DNA from 4 places in the Paenibacillus sp. FSL H3-0321 genome. Region 3 is predicted to be linked to each of the others. Evidence: riboswitches for the same ligand, from Rfam matches in the RefSeq annotation. Region 3 holds a riboswitch; each other region holds the start of a gene.
What was found. A riboswitch is a leader RNA that binds a small molecule or an ion and turns the genes downstream of it on or off. The one in region 3 is predicted to bind cyclic di-AMP.

Region 1 (3,850 bases), 270 kb from region 3:
AATCATGCTGTTTATTCGCACTACAGAAGTTTTCCATAATAGAGCGTTGCTTATGCAAGGAATTCAATATCCCAGCTTGTATAGAACTATTGCTCTTTATCCCGGCCGAGCAGCCCGCTGAGAGCCTCTGTCACGTTCATACCGGTAAGCGACTGCGTCAATTCAGGAATCTGGGCCATGATTTTGGCGATATCGCCGGTAATTTTGTTCACGCCGGATGATGCTCCATCCTGGGAAATCACTGTAATCTTATCGACCTTGGCCAGCGGGGAAGCGATTTTGTCAGCCAGCTCTGGCAGAACCTTCAAGAATTCCACTATAAGTGCGGCTTGCGTGAACTGTTTGTACGCTTCAGCTTTCTTCTCCAGTGCCCCCGCTTCCGCCGCTCCGGCCAGTTGAACAATTTCTGCGTTGGCTTTCCCCTTCGCCAGCTCTGCTTCCGCTGTTGCCAGTCCCCGTTTGGTCATTGTGGCCGCCTCTGCTTCCGCCTCAAGAATTTTCCGCTGCTTGGCTGCTTCCGCTCTCATGATAGTAGCCTGGTTCTCCGCCTCAGCAGGCTTAATCACCGTTGCCTCCAGCTCCTTCTGTTTCAGCTCAACTTCGATTTCCCGGACGGTCCGGTTGGCCTCCGCTTCCATCTGCGTGATCTTGACCTGTTCGGTAACCAGCGACTGCTTGATTTTGTTCTGCTGCAATTCGTACGCAAGATCCGCCTGTGCTTTTTTCACTTCAGTCTCCAGCTTAAAGTCCGCCTGCTTAATGTTCAAATCCTTCTCAAACAGAGATTCCTTGGCGCGGGCGGCGGTTCCCGCTTCAATGGTGGCCTGATGTGCATTGGCTTTGGCAATGGCGGATTCCTTCTCCGCCTCGGCTTGTTTGATCTGAATGTCGCGTTCTGCTTCCGCCTTGGCGATGCTGGCATCACGGCGGATGCGCTCAATTTCCGGAACCCCCATATTGTCGATATACCCTTTGTCGTCAGTAATTTTCTTAATGGTGAAGCTGACCACCTCAAGCCCCATCTTGTCGAGGTCTTCCGAGCAGGTCTCCCGCATCTTGCTGTTGATTTCGTCAGGTGTCTTTAGAATGGATTCCACCGTTAATTGTCCGATCAAGCCGCGCAGATGGCCTTCCACCGAATGCAGGATAATCGTCTCACGGTCTTCTTCCGGCCTGTCGATAAACTGCTCACTGGCAGTCAGAATAGCGGTAGGATCGCTTTTAATCTTAATCTGGGCTACCGCCTCCAGGTTGAGCTTGATGCCCTGCCGGGAGAACATCGCCTGCGCCGGGATGACATCGAAGCTCATCAGCATCATGGAGATGGTCTTATTGTTCTGGAAGCCGGGAATGACGAACGTCCCGCCGCCCTGAACCACTCTTTTTCCGCCGAGGCCGAATACAATCATCGCCTGATTGGGTGGAACCTTTTTATAAGCGTTCACGATACTGAACAAAGCCAGCAGGATAACAACAACAATTGCCGAGATTAAATAAAGAATAACCATTCGGTTCGACACTCCCCGTTATTTATAATTGTTCGTTTTCCCTCTCGAAGAGGGTGACTACCGCCATTCCTTTATCCACCTTCAAAATAATCACCCTGTCACCCTTGGCGAGCTGCTGGCCGGTTTCTGCCCGCACTCCAATGGAACGCATCGTTCCATGCAGCACATATTTCATCTCTCCCACTGCTCCATCCACTGCAGAAATGCTGATGTACCCGAGTTGTCCCGCCTGCTCATAATCCATTTTATTCATGCTATTATCATACCGAGTCATCACCCGGGCCAGCACCGCATACATCAGACAGCCCAGCAGCAAGGCAATCCCGGTGCAGATCAGCACCACTGCAAGCATTTTCATTCCGCTGAACCGGGTAAGCACATAACCACTGCCGCCCCAGACCGTGACAAACACCATCAGAGGGAGTATGGGCACAAAGCCCGGACCACCAGCATCGCCACCTCCCACATGCAGATGACCCGCCAGGCCATGCCCATGAAATCCGCCGCTGAGGAGAAGCAGCAATCCAACCCAGAAGCACACGATAAATACAGTAACGATAACAATCCCCCCTTTAAAGCATTTTAGATAGTGCCTAATGACTCTGATTATCTTTGTTATAAGATTTCTAAACACTTATACAGATCATCTTTCCTTTCTGCATGCGCAGCAAAAAGACCACAGAAGCGTCAGGGCTCTCCGTGGTCGGTTAATCGATCATGGCGCTCATCCTCTCTCTTCGAGGCTTACGGGGTTAGCTGACGGATTCGGGCAGCGAGATTGCCCTACCTTGTAAGAAGCGGCTTTTCAGCACGCAGCAAGGATTCACCCCAAGTGAGCGGCAGCTATCTGAGCAAAAGCCGCATTCACCATTGGTTCCCCCGTTCCCATTATCGGAATTCAGCCATTTGAGAACAGTTAAAATATATTCGGTTGTTGATTTGAATCTTACGCCTGTGACCATTTAATGTAAAACGTTGCGGATGGCAAAAGAAGCTTAAAATGCCACCACTTCACGAATGAAGGCGCATTCTTTGGTTTTACTCTTAAGCGATCGATGATTTGCTCATTTTTGCTCCACTTCATGTCCCTAGGAAAACAAAACAGAAACCTCTGCTGCTCAACATCATCCGCCGTATTCTTCTGCATCACACATTAAAGCTCCCGTCAGGAATATTCTGCAAATCATTCGGGAACGTTAACAGCAAAACTAATCGAAAGTTGAGCGCCTTATAATGACTAACCAAACTCAGACCTCATTTCCTTCGGTAGATCAAAATTCTGATTATATCGAAGCAGCACTATTCTATACAAGTGACCTCAAAAAAAGAAGCTTATCCTTTCAGGGAAGGGAAGGAATGGTCTTTTATCTGGAGTCCCTCACTGACACGGAATTGATTGAACGAAACGTGATTGTTCCTTTTAGCCGTAATCAGGACAAAGACCTCTCTGAGCTTTTCACAGCACTTAGTTTCAGTTTGGAAACAGAACTTAACCAAGGTATTCAGGGACTTCTTGAAGGAAGCTGTGTTTATTTTTTAGAAGGAATGTCTGAATTCTATGTCCTCAACACTCCTGCCAAATACGAACGAAGCATTAGCGAACCTGAGAATGAAGGGGTTATACGCGGACCTCATAACGGTTTTATTGAAGAGATGAAGGTTAACGTATACCTGATTCGAAAACAAATAGCCTCCCCAAACCTTATTGTCCGCTACTTCACACTTGGGAAATTCGCCCCCAAACAGGTAGGCTTAGTCTATATGGAGAATATCGCCAACCCTGAATTGATAAAGATTGTAGAATCAAGAATAAAGAAAATTTCGCTCGATTGGATAATCTCCACTGGCTTTATTCAGGAATTAACGGAGGATAACTCCTTCTCCATATTTCCGCAACTAATCAATACGGAACGTCCGGATCATACCTCAGCTTATTTGCTGGACGGATATGTCGCCATACTGCTGGATGGGGACCCCACAGCTCTGATATTGCCGGCGAGCTTCTTCAGCTTTTATCAGACACCCGATGACTATAACAATCGATGGATGATCGCTTCTTTTGTAAGGTTTATCCGTCTGATCGGCTTTGTAACAGCATTTCAGTTGCCAGCGCTCTACATTGCCACCGTTTCTTTCCACTCCAATGTCCTTCCCTTGCAATTGTTCTTTTCGATTCAAGGTTTATTGACCCGGGTCCCTTTTCCTCCGCTGATTGAAGCGATGCTGCTTGAACTTATATTCGAACTGCTGCGGGAAGCAGGGCTTCGTCTGCCCAGCCGTGTAGGTCAAACTATTGGGATTGTTGGGGGGTTGGTCATCGGGGATGCAATTGTTAAGGCGGG
Region 2 (3,850 bases), 6.6 Mb from region 3:
GCTTGGGCCACCTGTTCCTGATCCTTCAGATGAAGGGCGGTTACATTCTCCACAATAAAGCGGTCCCGCTCATCATTGGCAAGGGTAACAGGATAGCGCCCCCGTTCCTGCAGCTGAGCGATTTTCAGCCTATTTCTTCCGACAAAACAAACCTCATAACCGGAGTCTGACAGCACTGGGCCGATAAATCCCCGGCCAATATTGCCCGCTCCAAAATGTACGGCTCTCAAATCGGTGTCCCCCTTAAGTAATTTCAGCTCTTTATAATTTCACAAATTATAGTTGTTATACGCAGAAATTAGTACACTGTAGTGTTTTATACCTGCACACCAGAGATTTCGAAGCAACTCCGGGAAACTACGTGATCGAAGTCCAAAAGACTCAGGCTTTCGGTCTGGTGATGCGGCATATCAAATTCAAGAAAGCGGGTAATGGCATTCGGGATCACCACACAGAACATTCCAGCAGCAGCTGCAGCTCTTGCGCCGTTTGGCGAATCCTCAATAGCGACTGCCTCATGTGGTTTAATGTCAAGAGAGGACATGACCTGGTTATACAACTCCGGATCAGGCTTCACCTTCTCCACATGATCCGAGGTGCGGATGCTCTCGAAATAATCGCGTATGCCCAGCAGCTCCAAATGCCGTTCCACCCAGTCCATAGAGGAGCTGGAAGCAAGGCCAATCCGCAGTCCGGCGTCCTTGGCAGCATCCAGATATTGCTGAATTCCCGGCCGCATCTGTTCCAGCTCCATCAGCTTGCTGTGCCTCTGCTGGACCGCTGTTCTGAATGCCATCCGGTCGATAGGCAGCTTAAGGTCAGTCATCAAATATTCGTAGGGATTAAAACTGTTAAGGCTGGTGCCTATGCAAGTAGAATACTGTTCCAGCGACAGGTCTACCCCATGCTCTCCATAGGCTTCGCTAAAAGCGGTGTACCAAGCTGTTTCCGTGTCGATAATCGTTCCGTCAAAATCAAATATAATCCCTTTGATCAAATCAACCATCTCCCTCGCAGTAGTCCGGTAAGCTAAGCTCACACAAAATCGTGCAATTCGCCTCCAAAAATGCTTCCGGCTGGCGTCTGTCTGTAAAAACCATAACAAAGGTTTTCTGGCCGCGTCAACCGGGGCAGCTTATCTTCCATCATATGAGGGCGGTTACAATTGCACAAAAACGAAACCGGGGACAAGCCTAAAAAAAGCGTTTTCCCGGACGCTCCTGTTTGCACCAAAAAAACAAAAAAACCTTTCTGTACAAAGGATTTTGCGTATCTATGTCTTGCGGCCGGGACTCTGCGTATGATGCGTTTCAAGAAGACCGGCAATCCCACAACAAAAAAAATTTCTACTCTGCTGATTGGGCTTGGTCCCGTATGCCTTGCCGCGGGCAAGTTTTGCTTTGACTTTTCAAAACTTTCCGGGTTATACTTTATCTACGCTTAATTTCCAGCCTTTGGGCAGGAAAGCGGGGGAACCAGTCTTTTGGGGCGAATCATTCACAGAATGTAGGGTACCATCTTACCCGAGTCCGTCAGCTAACCTCGTCAGTAGTGGATGGGTCTGCTTTTTTAGGTATATTCATAACCAGAGACCCTTGCTAAGGGTCTCTTTTTTGTATTCTCATGACCCTGCTGGCAGCAGTTTGGCTATCGACCTCAAGGCTCCCTTACTTCTCACACTATGAGACCAAGGAGAGATGCAAGTGCAAAAGGTAAGGTACATAACGGATATCAGCAAGGTTGCCATGCTGTCTGAAACGGAGAAAGAAAAGCTGAAGGAGATCACCGGCAAATTCGCCTTTCGGGTCAATGACTATTATCTGTCGCTGATCGACTGGGACGACCCGGGTGATCCGATCCGCAGGCTCGTCATTCCAAGTGAAGGTGAACTTGCGGAGTACGGCTGCTGGGATGCATCCGATGAGGGAATGAATTATGTAGTGCCGGGATGTCAGCACAAATACAGAACAACGGCCCTTCTGATTGTCTCCGAGGTGTGTGGAGCTTACTGCCGCTACTGCTTCCGCAAGCGCCTGTTCCGCAATGATGTGAAGGAAGCACAAACCGATGTGGCTCCGGGCTTGGAATACATCAGGAATCATCCTGAGATCAATAATGTGCTGCTTACCGGCGGAGACAGCCTGATTCTCTCTACCTCCAAGCTGCGCTTCATCATCGAAAGTCTGAGATCCATTGACCATGTGAAGATTATCCGGCTGGGCTCCAAAATCCCCGTATTTAATCCCATGCGCATTTATCAGGACGAAGAACTGCTGGAACTAATCCGTACCTATTCATCGGAGGACAAACGCATTTACGTCATGGCGCATATTAATCATCCCCGGGAAATTACGCCCGAAGCCAAACAAGCATTCAGAGCACTTCATAATGCCGGGGCAATCGTGGTTAATCAAACGCCGGTGCTGAAAGGCATCAACGATGATCCGGCGGTACTCGGAGAACTGCTCGACCGGCTGTCCTGGGCCGGAGTCACTCCCTATTATTTCTTCGTGAACCGGCCCATTGCCGGCAACCGCGAGTTCGTTCTGCCGCTGGAGCGTGTCTACAACATTGTTGAGGAAGCCAAGGCCAGAACCTCAGGTCTGGGTAAAAGAGTCCGTCTATCCATGAGCCACTCCTCCGGCAAAATCGAGATACTGGCGATTGAAGACGGCAAGGCCTATCTGAAATACCATCAGTCCAGAGCGCAGGAGTACGGCAAATTTATGATCCTGGAATGTCCACCGGATGCGGAATGGTTCGATGATCTTCCCGGCAGCGAGAAGCACTGGACCCATCCTGCTTCCACTTCCCAGATCCCGCAGCTCCTATAAAAGCCAGCACAGTCCCCTTGTATCAGCATCGGGACTGTTTAGCGTGCTTACCGGCTATTCCATCCCCTGTGAGAACAGCTTGCTGATGAGTGCTCTCCGGCTGGATACGCCGGTCTTGGAGAAGATCGATTTCAGGTGATCCTGTACGGTGTACGCAGAAATATGCAGCGACTCTGCCAGCTCCTTCGTGGATAATCCCCGGGACAGCATCTCGGCCAGCTGCTTCTCCCTGGCGGTCAGCTGGCAGGCATCGGCCAGCAGCCGGAAGATCTCCGAGGACTTGGCATAGACAAAGGCAACGGCCAGCTCCGTCTTCCCGCCGCTTCCTTCAAGCCTGCTGGCCGTAACTGTCAAGTAAGCCCCATCCTCGACACGCAGGCATAATTTCGCCTTGGAAGGCAACCCTCCTGGTTCCGTATTCTCGCCAAGTGCCCGCAGGCATACGGCGTTGACCGGCCGGGGAAGAACTCCGTGATCCAACCGTTCCAGCTGCTGCAGACGACTCATCCAATATTGAGCCGCACTATTCGCGCTGACCGGAAGCAGCTGGTCCGTCAGAATCATGATTCCACTGTCCTCCGGTGCGCTATCCATCCGTCCCAGAGGGGGCTCGGAGGCATAGCTGCGGAGTGCGCCGGCAATCAGCGGAACAACAGATGCGATCACCGCACACTCCCGCTCCTGAAAAGGAGGTTCGTGCTGTGACCGGAACAAGGTTAAGAACCCCCAGCAGCCACCGCCTTCAACCAGCGCAGCCCGGAGCTCGTCTCCCAGGCCCGCAGGCTGGAGTACGTTGCGGTAACGTTCACTCCGCCCGGGCTGCCCTTCCGTTACACCGCTTAAACAGGCGACCGGCACTGCCGCTGCGGCCAACTGCTCATACTTCATATAATCCTCATGCAGATATTCATATTCAAACAGCTGCGGGTGCAGATCCTCAAGACCCTGCTCTGTGATCGCCCCGGTGGACAGCAGCGTATGCGGGTCCACGGTAGTGCAGCAGGCAGCGGTAAACG
Region 3 (3,850 bases):
CTTCCGCTCCAGAATTTGCAGCATTCTCATTATTGCCATTGCCGCAAGCGGACAAGAACAAAGTCATAGCCATACATCCGATCAATGCCAGCTTCATGCTGCCTGATCTCTTATTGTTCATCGAAAACATTAAATACCCCTCCTGTATTTACATGCATTAATGGTCAAAGGTGTCCGAGGCCTTCGCCTTACTTTTTAAATGATATTGATTCTCATTATCCCTGTCAACAAAATTATTCGTTCTATAAAAAAAGGTTGCCTCCGTAAGCTACGGAAACAACCTCTGCTAACCATATTTATCTGCCTATTTGTGCAAATGATAGGGCACTGTTGCTACAACTATATCTTTTTGATTCATCAGATAAGAGCGAATGAACAGGCTGGTCTGATTATGCAGGATCGCCTGCCACCAATGTTTGGTAATGAACTGTGGAATCAATACGGTAATATGGTCTGTAGTAGCGGTCTTCCACTCTACGGTATCGATAAATTTCACCAGTGGGCGGATAATGCTGCGGTAACGGGAACGAAGCACGATCAAGCGTACCCCCGGGTTCCATTCCTCCCATTTCTGCTCCATCTTGTGAATCTCCTCTTCATCAAAACCAACGTAGACTGCCACCACATTATCTGTTAACGACTTCGCGTAACTGATCGAATGCAGCACAGCGCGTGTCACACCCGCAACCGGAACAACAACGGTACTTCCTTTAATCAGCGGTTTATCCGTAGCAGGACAAATGCGAAGCTGATCGGCTATATTCATATAATGACGGTGAATGCGGTGGAATACGAACATGACAACCGGCAGGAAGATGAAGGCCATCCACACACTGGAAAACTTGGTGATGATAAAGATAAGCGTAATCGTCAGGGTAGTCAGCATGCCGATTGTATTAACTACAAATTTATTCTGCCAGCCTTTCGGCTTCGTTTTGAACCAGTGCACCATCATGCCAAGCTGCGACAGCGTAAAAGGGATAAATACTCCGACTGCATACAGCGGAATCAACCCTTCTGTATTTCCGTGGAAAGCAGCTACAAGCACAGCCGACAATACTCCGAGAAAAATTATACCATTAGAGAAGCCCAGACGGTCTCCCCGGACCATGAAGGCGTGAGGCAAATATTTATCTTTGGCGAACATGAACGCGAGCAGCGGAAACGCCGAGTAAGCTGTATTCGCCGCCAGGAACAAGATGACAGCCGTTATCCCTTGAATGAAAAAGTACAAACCACCCCGGCCAAACGTAGATTCGGCAATTTGCGACACGACGGTGGATTTCTCATTCGGAGTAATCCCATACCAGTAAGCCAGCAGCGTAATGCCGGTGAACATCAATCCGAGGATGCCCCCCATCAGCATCAAGGTTTTGGCGGCGTTTTTTTCCGCGGGAGCTTTGAAGTTCGGAATGGCATTCGATACCGCTTCTACCCCGGTAAGTGCCGAACAACCGGAACTGAAGGCTTTGAGCAATAGGAACAGGCTGACGTTAGAAACGGCGGAACCGATTTCCGGGATTTCGGCATGAGCGCCGCCTGTAATATATTTGTACACCCCGGCAATGATGAGTACAAAGATAGAAAACACGAACAGATACACCGGGATGGCAATAAATGAAGCGGACTCCGTCACCCCGCGGAGATTGATAATCGTCAAGATCAGAATGACGGAGACTGCAATAAGTACAGTATGGTTATGAAGACTCGGAAAGGCCGATGTGATCGCATCCGTTCCCGCCGAAGCACTAACTGCAACCGTAAGAATGTAATCTACCAATAAAGAGCCGCCAGCCAAGAGGCCGGTAGGAACGCCCAGATTGCTTTTTGCCACGATATACGCTCCGCCGCCTTGCGGATAGGCAAAGATGGTCTGGCGATAGGAAAAAATAAGGATGGCCAGCAGGCCCAATACGGCTAATGCAATCGGCAATGAATACCAGATGGCGGTGAAGCCCGCGGCCACCAGTACAATCAGGATTTGCTCCGTTCCGTAGGCCACAGACGAGAGTGCATCGGAAGACAGAACAGCCAGTGCTTTCACCTTGGATAACTTTTCATGATCGAGTTCGTTCGACTTCATCGGACGCCCGATCAATAGTCGTTTTACCTTGCTTACCATTGTAGTAACAGTTCCTCTCTTTGTTGAGTTGAAACGGTAATACCGCGCGCCGTTTTCATTGGCAGGTTTCATAAATGCAGGCACAAAAATAAGCATACGGAAATGATCCGCATGCTTACGCATGCTCATTATCCCACCCTTGCTTACGAGGTTAGCTGGCGGATTCGGGCTGTGGTAGCCCTACGGTTCCGGTCAAACTGACCTGCTTCCGATTCACCCCATTGACGTCACCGTCAAGTTTGGTTCCCCCGTTTTTCCTTGCGGAAAATTCAGCGCATATTCAACTTCTCACAAGGACTAATAATAGTCTACAATAGCTTTTCAGTAAAGCGGTGAAAAAAATGAAAAAAGAATGAAAAAACATCCAAAAAGCTCAAATCTAAGATCGGGGATAAGTGAATCTTTCATTCTCTTTCATTATCCCAGCGTTCCGTGATTTTTGAGTATTTTGGATGTTAATTGTGACAAAAATTAAGGAAATATTTATGCTCTAAATTCTGCTTAGCCTTTTCTTATTCTGCTGGCTCTTCCTTACGCCCGGTCCAGAGCAAAATTGCGATTAGAGCAAAAGCAATCAACGCAAGCAGAGGTACCGTAATGAACCCTAAAAAGTTCAAATAATCCTCATTGCAGGGTACACCAATTGTGCATGGCAAGATTTTACTGAGTGCAGGAATTTTCTGCTCTGCGTAGTGATACAGAGAGATGCTCCCGCCTATCAGACATAAAGGCAGCACATAAGGAATGATGCGTTTATCTCCCCGGTACGTGGCAATTCCGAGCAGAATCAGCTGAGGATACATAAAGATACGCTGGAACCAGCATAGCCTGCAGGGTTCATAATGCAGCACTTCACTAAGATACAAGCTTCCTGCTACAGCAATTACGGAAACAAACCAAGCCAGATACAAGCAGTGGCGTCTGCAGAAGGTAGAGAATTTCATCATTTGGCATCCGCCGAATCAAGGGCGATTTGCACCTGCGAGTCGATGGCTTCAATATCAAAGGCCTTGTCTACCTTGACTCCATTAACAAATACAGTAGGAGTAGAGGTCACTTTGCTGTCTTCGGCCAGCTTCATATCTCTCTGCAGTTCACTTTCATAGGTGCGTTCCTCAATGTCTTTACGCAAGAGGTCAAAATCTATCGGCAGGTTCTCTTTCTGCGCCAGGCTTACCAGGTAATCAGCGGTCGCCCACTCTTCGCTCTCCTCGCCCTGATTAGCATAGATTGCGTCATAATAGGTCCAGAAAGCTTCACTGTTCTGATGATAGACAGATAAAGCTGCTAATGACGCTGTTTCGGAATCCGGTCCGATAAAGGCCATATTTACGAAGTAAAAGGCCGCTTTGCCCGGAGTTACGTATTTTTCAACAAGCTGAGGTTTGATGGTACCGGTAAAGTCTGAACACGCCGGACATTTATAATCCCCGAATTCAACAATTTTGACTGGAGCATCCTCTTTTCCAAGTCTGTGCATCTCGCTGTAATTAAAGTCAGAGTTCCCTTTTGGAATCAGCATGATTAGAGCGACAAAGATAATGATAACTGCTGCTACCGTGCTGAAGATCAGAATTCTCGTTTTTTGCTTCTGCTTTTCCTGTTCTGCCCTGCGCTTTTCCTGCTTGCTCTGTTGGGGAGCCGCGGCACTGTTTCGTTTGTTTTTGCTCAAAGAGAGTTCCTTTCCGTCCACTCAGGACCCGGGTAATGAAAGTCATATAATTTAAA
Region 4 (3,850 bases), 3.7 Mb from region 3:
AAAAAATCCTGGCAAGCCTACTTCGACCAATATGTATACAGCGGCGGTTCTCCGGATTTTTCGATTGATCATATTAAAATCTCTGACCCTAAAAAAGAGGGCGGCGATGATAATGCCCGTTACGAAAGCTCAGTAGCGGTCAGCAATAAAGGAAATCAGTATGGTGACGTCCCGATAAAGTTCACCTTCCTGGATGGCTATACCGTCCAGCAGTTTTGGAATGGAACAGAGAAGGAAACCACCTTTCAGCTAGCCTACAAAGCGCCTCTTTTGTCCGCAGAGATTGATCCGGAGCACTCCATTCTGCTGGAGAGTAAGCATCTCAACAATTTTAGACTGGCGGAGCTGGAGCGAAAGACGCTCTCCCGCTGGACGCTTAGTGCAACGAAGCTGCTTGAAACCCTGCTCGGAACTCTTGTCTGGTGAGGTGAAGGATTGTGAAAAGATCGATAACCCGCGGCTGGTACAGCATGAAAGAGCAATTTTATATTCTGATTCTGCTTTTTATCTATCGGCTGCTTTGGGGCTATTTCCTGTACAGATTCGTCAGGTCAGCCCTCATCCCGGTGCTGCTCCGTTATCCCGATACACACGCCGGCGGCAGCGGAATAGGCAGATTGCTGTATTATATCGAAGGACAGACTGCATTGGGCACAGACCCCGGGGTGCTGCGCTGGCTCTGGCTGCTGCTGGCCCTCTCAGCGCTACGGCTGCTATGCTCCCCCTTTATCCGTGCAGGGCTGCTGCATGAGCTGCACCAGGAGCGCAAAGGGGAGCGGGGAATGTTCTTTTTTCCCGGAATGAAGCTTTACGGACTCCCCGTACTGCTGTTCAGTCTAGCGGAATGGCTTCTGGCCGCAGCACCGCTGTATTGGCTTCTCCCCAAAATGTACGGGCTTCTCCTCAGCGGTATTCTCGATTATACCCTGCTGCTGAGACTGGTTCCTTATGTTCTGGCCTGGCTCCTGTACTTCTACCTGATCCGCATTCTGCTGCTGTACATGCAGTTTGGCTTCACCGGAGGAACAGGCATGTTCTCTTCCTTGCTGGTTGGCCTAAGGGTAATCCTCCCTTCCACCTGTATATCTGCACTGTTCGGCGCCGGCGGCCTGCTTCTGCTGCTGCTCTCCGGAGTGACCGCACTTTTCTGTCCAGGCCTGCCCGCACTGCTGTTCCGGCAATTTTCACCGCTTCCCTCAACGCTGTTCAAAATGTGGAGCATAGCGGGGCAGTATCACCTTTGGTGCAGCAAAACATTTCCACAATAATTACGCCAGTCCCTTGGCATAATAGAAGAGTCACTGCCCCAGATAAAGGGCGGGACTCTTCTTTTGGTTACAACGTGATTTAGGGTATTTGCAAAACTGTAAATCCTCTGGTACAATGATGCCTGTACCAGTAGTAACAACTTTGTAATCTTTTGAAACTAATTTGAAGTAAATGAATGTGCCTTTAAGCATTTAACCTTGTCGATACGTCACTGTTTCGGTGCATAAAACGCCAAATTCCCGGCACCGGGAAGTGGGGGAACCATATTTTGGGTGAATTGATCTCGCTTTAGAGGGGTCATAGGGGAACCTTCTACCGAATCCTTAAGCTAACCTCGCAGGCCTTGGAAGGAGTACATCTTTTGAAAAGTCATAATTTTAAGAAGAAATGCACCGCAGCAGCATTAGGGCTGGTGATGGTGTTCACGCTTGGAGCAGGGAGCGCTTTCGCCGACTCCAGAATGGATACGGTTATTACAAAAACACTGGGAACGACGTATAAAACCGGAGGCATAAGCACTGCCGGCTTTGATTGTTCTGGATTCACCAAATATGTATTTAAGAATGTTGGCCTTACCTTGCCCCGCACTTCCAAAGCACAATTCAGCGTTGGAACCGCCGTATCACGGAATAACCTCCGTTCCGGCGACCTGGTATTCTTCAATACCCTTGGCAATGGAGTCTCCCATGTCGGCATTTATGTCGGCAACGGAAAATTCGCCCAATCCTCTTCATCCCGTGGTGTAACTATCAGTTCAATGAGTCAATCCTACTGGGCCAACCGCTACGTTGGAGCCAAACGAGTAATGAGCACAACAGCTTACAAAGCTATCGCTTACGATTGACATCCCTCAGGAATTTCATCCTCCAATAAATAATTGTAACTTATAGAGATCCGGAAACTGATTATTGCCGTAATCATTTCCGGGTTTTTCCTTTTTGTCTTCCTTATTCTACCTTTTACACGTATTTGAGGTCTGTGAAACACCTTTTTACTAAAAATCCCAACAAATCTAAGTTAAAGCTTACTCAGCGCGTAAATATAAGACCTTTTTAGCAAAGATAACTCTTAAAAAGCGTAAATATTATGCATTAATATGTTTTAAGTGATTGCCAACTGGCGAAGTCTTTGTTACAATTATCGCAGTGAGTTTTTAGTAACATTTTTGTAATTATTGAATCGGGTTTTACAAAGGTTTTGTCATGTATTGGTTAACAAGCTAATCCTAATCAACAGTCATGCCGAGTTCCCTAACCATTAGGGAAACGGGGGAACCGATTTTGGGTGAATTGACCTCCTATTCACAGAGGGGTCATAGGGGACCTTCAACCGAACCCTTAAGCTAACCTCGTAGGCATTTGGAAGGGGTATTCACTTTTGAAGAAGAAGTTAGCAGCAGCAGTACTTAGCTTTTCCATTATGCTTACCATCGGAGCAGGAAGCGCTTTCGCGGATTCCAAAATGGATAAAGTCATCGACAAGACCATCGGAAGTAAATACGTATCCGGCGGTGTATCGACCAACGGCTTTGATTGCTCCGGATTTACAATGTACGTTTTTGATAAGATCGGTATCAATTTGCCACACCAATCCGGTTCCCAATACCAAATGGGTACTGCCATTTCCCGGGATGATCTGAGAGCGGGAGATCTTGTATTTTATAATACAAGCGGTAAAGGTGTATCCCACGTCGGCATTTATGTCGGTGAAGGCAAATTCGCACATGCTTCATCCTCCCGTGGTGTAACCATCAGCACGATGAGTGACAGCTACTACGTCAACCGCTACGTTGGCGCCAAACGGATCATGAGTACAGATGCTTACCAATCCGTTACTTCTGATTCCCAAGACAATGATGACGTACAATAAGTTGTCGTAAAACGGGCACTCTTCCATGATTTTTGCCGAAATCTGGAGGGGGCCTGTTTTTTTGTCTATAAAATTACTTACCCCTCTCAATATCCGCCAAACATAAATCTCCCCCAAATTTCCTCCATTTTATAAAATATTTTTACCACTTTGTCAAGTTTCCGCCTTTCAGAAAATTTCTGAGTCGAATCAGGCCAGTTATGGATATAATTAGGTATAGCTAGTGCTGTTGCTCCCCATGAAAGGAGGCCGGTGGCCTTATGATTAGCTCCCCCGTTACATTCCATGTAGTTCCCATGGAGATCAGCCATGCCGAAGATATCGCCGCATGGAATTACAAAGCGCCTTATAATATTTACGAATGGATGCCTTGGTCCCAAATGGAGGCGCTTGGCATTGAATTTGGCGATCCAGAGCTACGCAGAGACCAGTATGTTTCCGTGGTCAACGAGCAAGGCATCCTTTGCGGCTTTGCGCAGTTGTTTCCGATGGAGGGTGTCGTCAGGCTGGGTATTGGAATGCGCCCCGAACTTTGCGGACACGGTCTTGGCCACATTTTCATGGAAGCCATCGTTCAGGCCGCGCTGAAGCGTTATCCCGAGCGGGAAATTGATTTGGAAGTATTGACCTGGAACCAGCGGGCGATCCGAACATACCAAAAATGCGGCTTCACGATCACGGATACTTATGAACGCCTTACTCCAACCGGAAA

Region 1: another riboswitch for cyclic di-AMP. It lies ahead of MHI45_RS01530 (hypothetical protein); the one in region 3 lies ahead of MHI45_RS02550 (APC family permease).
Region 2: another riboswitch for cyclic di-AMP. It lies ahead of MHI45_RS31780 (KamA family radical SAM protein); the one in region 3 lies ahead of MHI45_RS02550 (APC family permease).
Region 4: another riboswitch for cyclic di-AMP. It lies ahead of MHI45_RS19160 (C40 family peptidase); the one in region 3 lies ahead of MHI45_RS02550 (APC family permease).

What each region holds. Positions count from the first base shown of each region.
Region 1 is NZ_JBBODH010000001.1:367,890-371,739, reverse strand. Features, by position in the region: gene MHI45_RS01535 (flotillin family protein) at 87-1,508, opposite strand; gene MHI45_RS01530 (hypothetical protein) at 1,531-2,142, opposite strand; cyclic di-AMP (ydaO/yuaA leader) riboswitch at 2,235-2,422, opposite strand; gene MHI45_RS01525 (hypothetical protein) at 2,455-2,658, opposite strand; gene MHI45_RS01520 (spore germination protein) at 2,742-3,850, shown strand, end outside.
Region 2 is NZ_JBBODH010000001.1:7,216,337-7,220,186, reverse strand. Features, by position in the region: gene MHI45_RS31795 (mannitol-1-phosphate 5-dehydrogenase) at 1-230, opposite strand, end outside; gene MHI45_RS31790 (HAD family hydrolase) at 317-997, opposite strand; gene MHI45_RS31785 (hypothetical protein) at 1,166-1,444, shown strand; cyclic di-AMP (ydaO/yuaA leader) riboswitch at 1,428-1,566, shown strand; gene MHI45_RS31780 (KamA family radical SAM protein) at 1,698-2,834, shown strand; gene MHI45_RS31775 (helix-turn-helix transcriptional regulator) at 2,889-3,850, opposite strand, start outside.
Region 3 is NZ_JBBODH010000001.1:636,702-640,551, forward strand. Features, by position in the region: gene MHI45_RS02545 (iron-hydroxamate ABC transporter substrate-binding protein) at 1-130, opposite strand, end outside; gene MHI45_RS02550 (APC family permease) at 305-2,122, opposite strand; cyclic di-AMP (ydaO/yuaA leader) riboswitch at 2,248-2,407, opposite strand; gene MHI45_RS02555 (disulfide oxidoreductase) at 2,635-3,066, opposite strand; gene MHI45_RS02560 (DsbA family protein) at 3,066-3,794, opposite strand.
Region 4 is NZ_JBBODH010000001.1:4,298,465-4,302,314, reverse strand. Features, by position in the region: gene MHI45_RS19170 (M1 family metallopeptidase) at 1-426, shown strand, start outside; gene MHI45_RS19165 (hypothetical protein) at 438-1,268, shown strand; cyclic di-AMP (ydaO/yuaA leader) riboswitch at 1,489-1,627, shown strand; gene MHI45_RS19160 (C40 family peptidase) at 1,685-2,113, shown strand; cyclic di-AMP (ydaO/yuaA leader) riboswitch at 2,499-2,641, shown strand; gene MHI45_RS19155 (C40 family peptidase) at 2,647-3,138, shown strand; gene MHI45_RS19150 (GNAT family N-acetyltransferase) at 3,399-3,850, shown strand, end outside.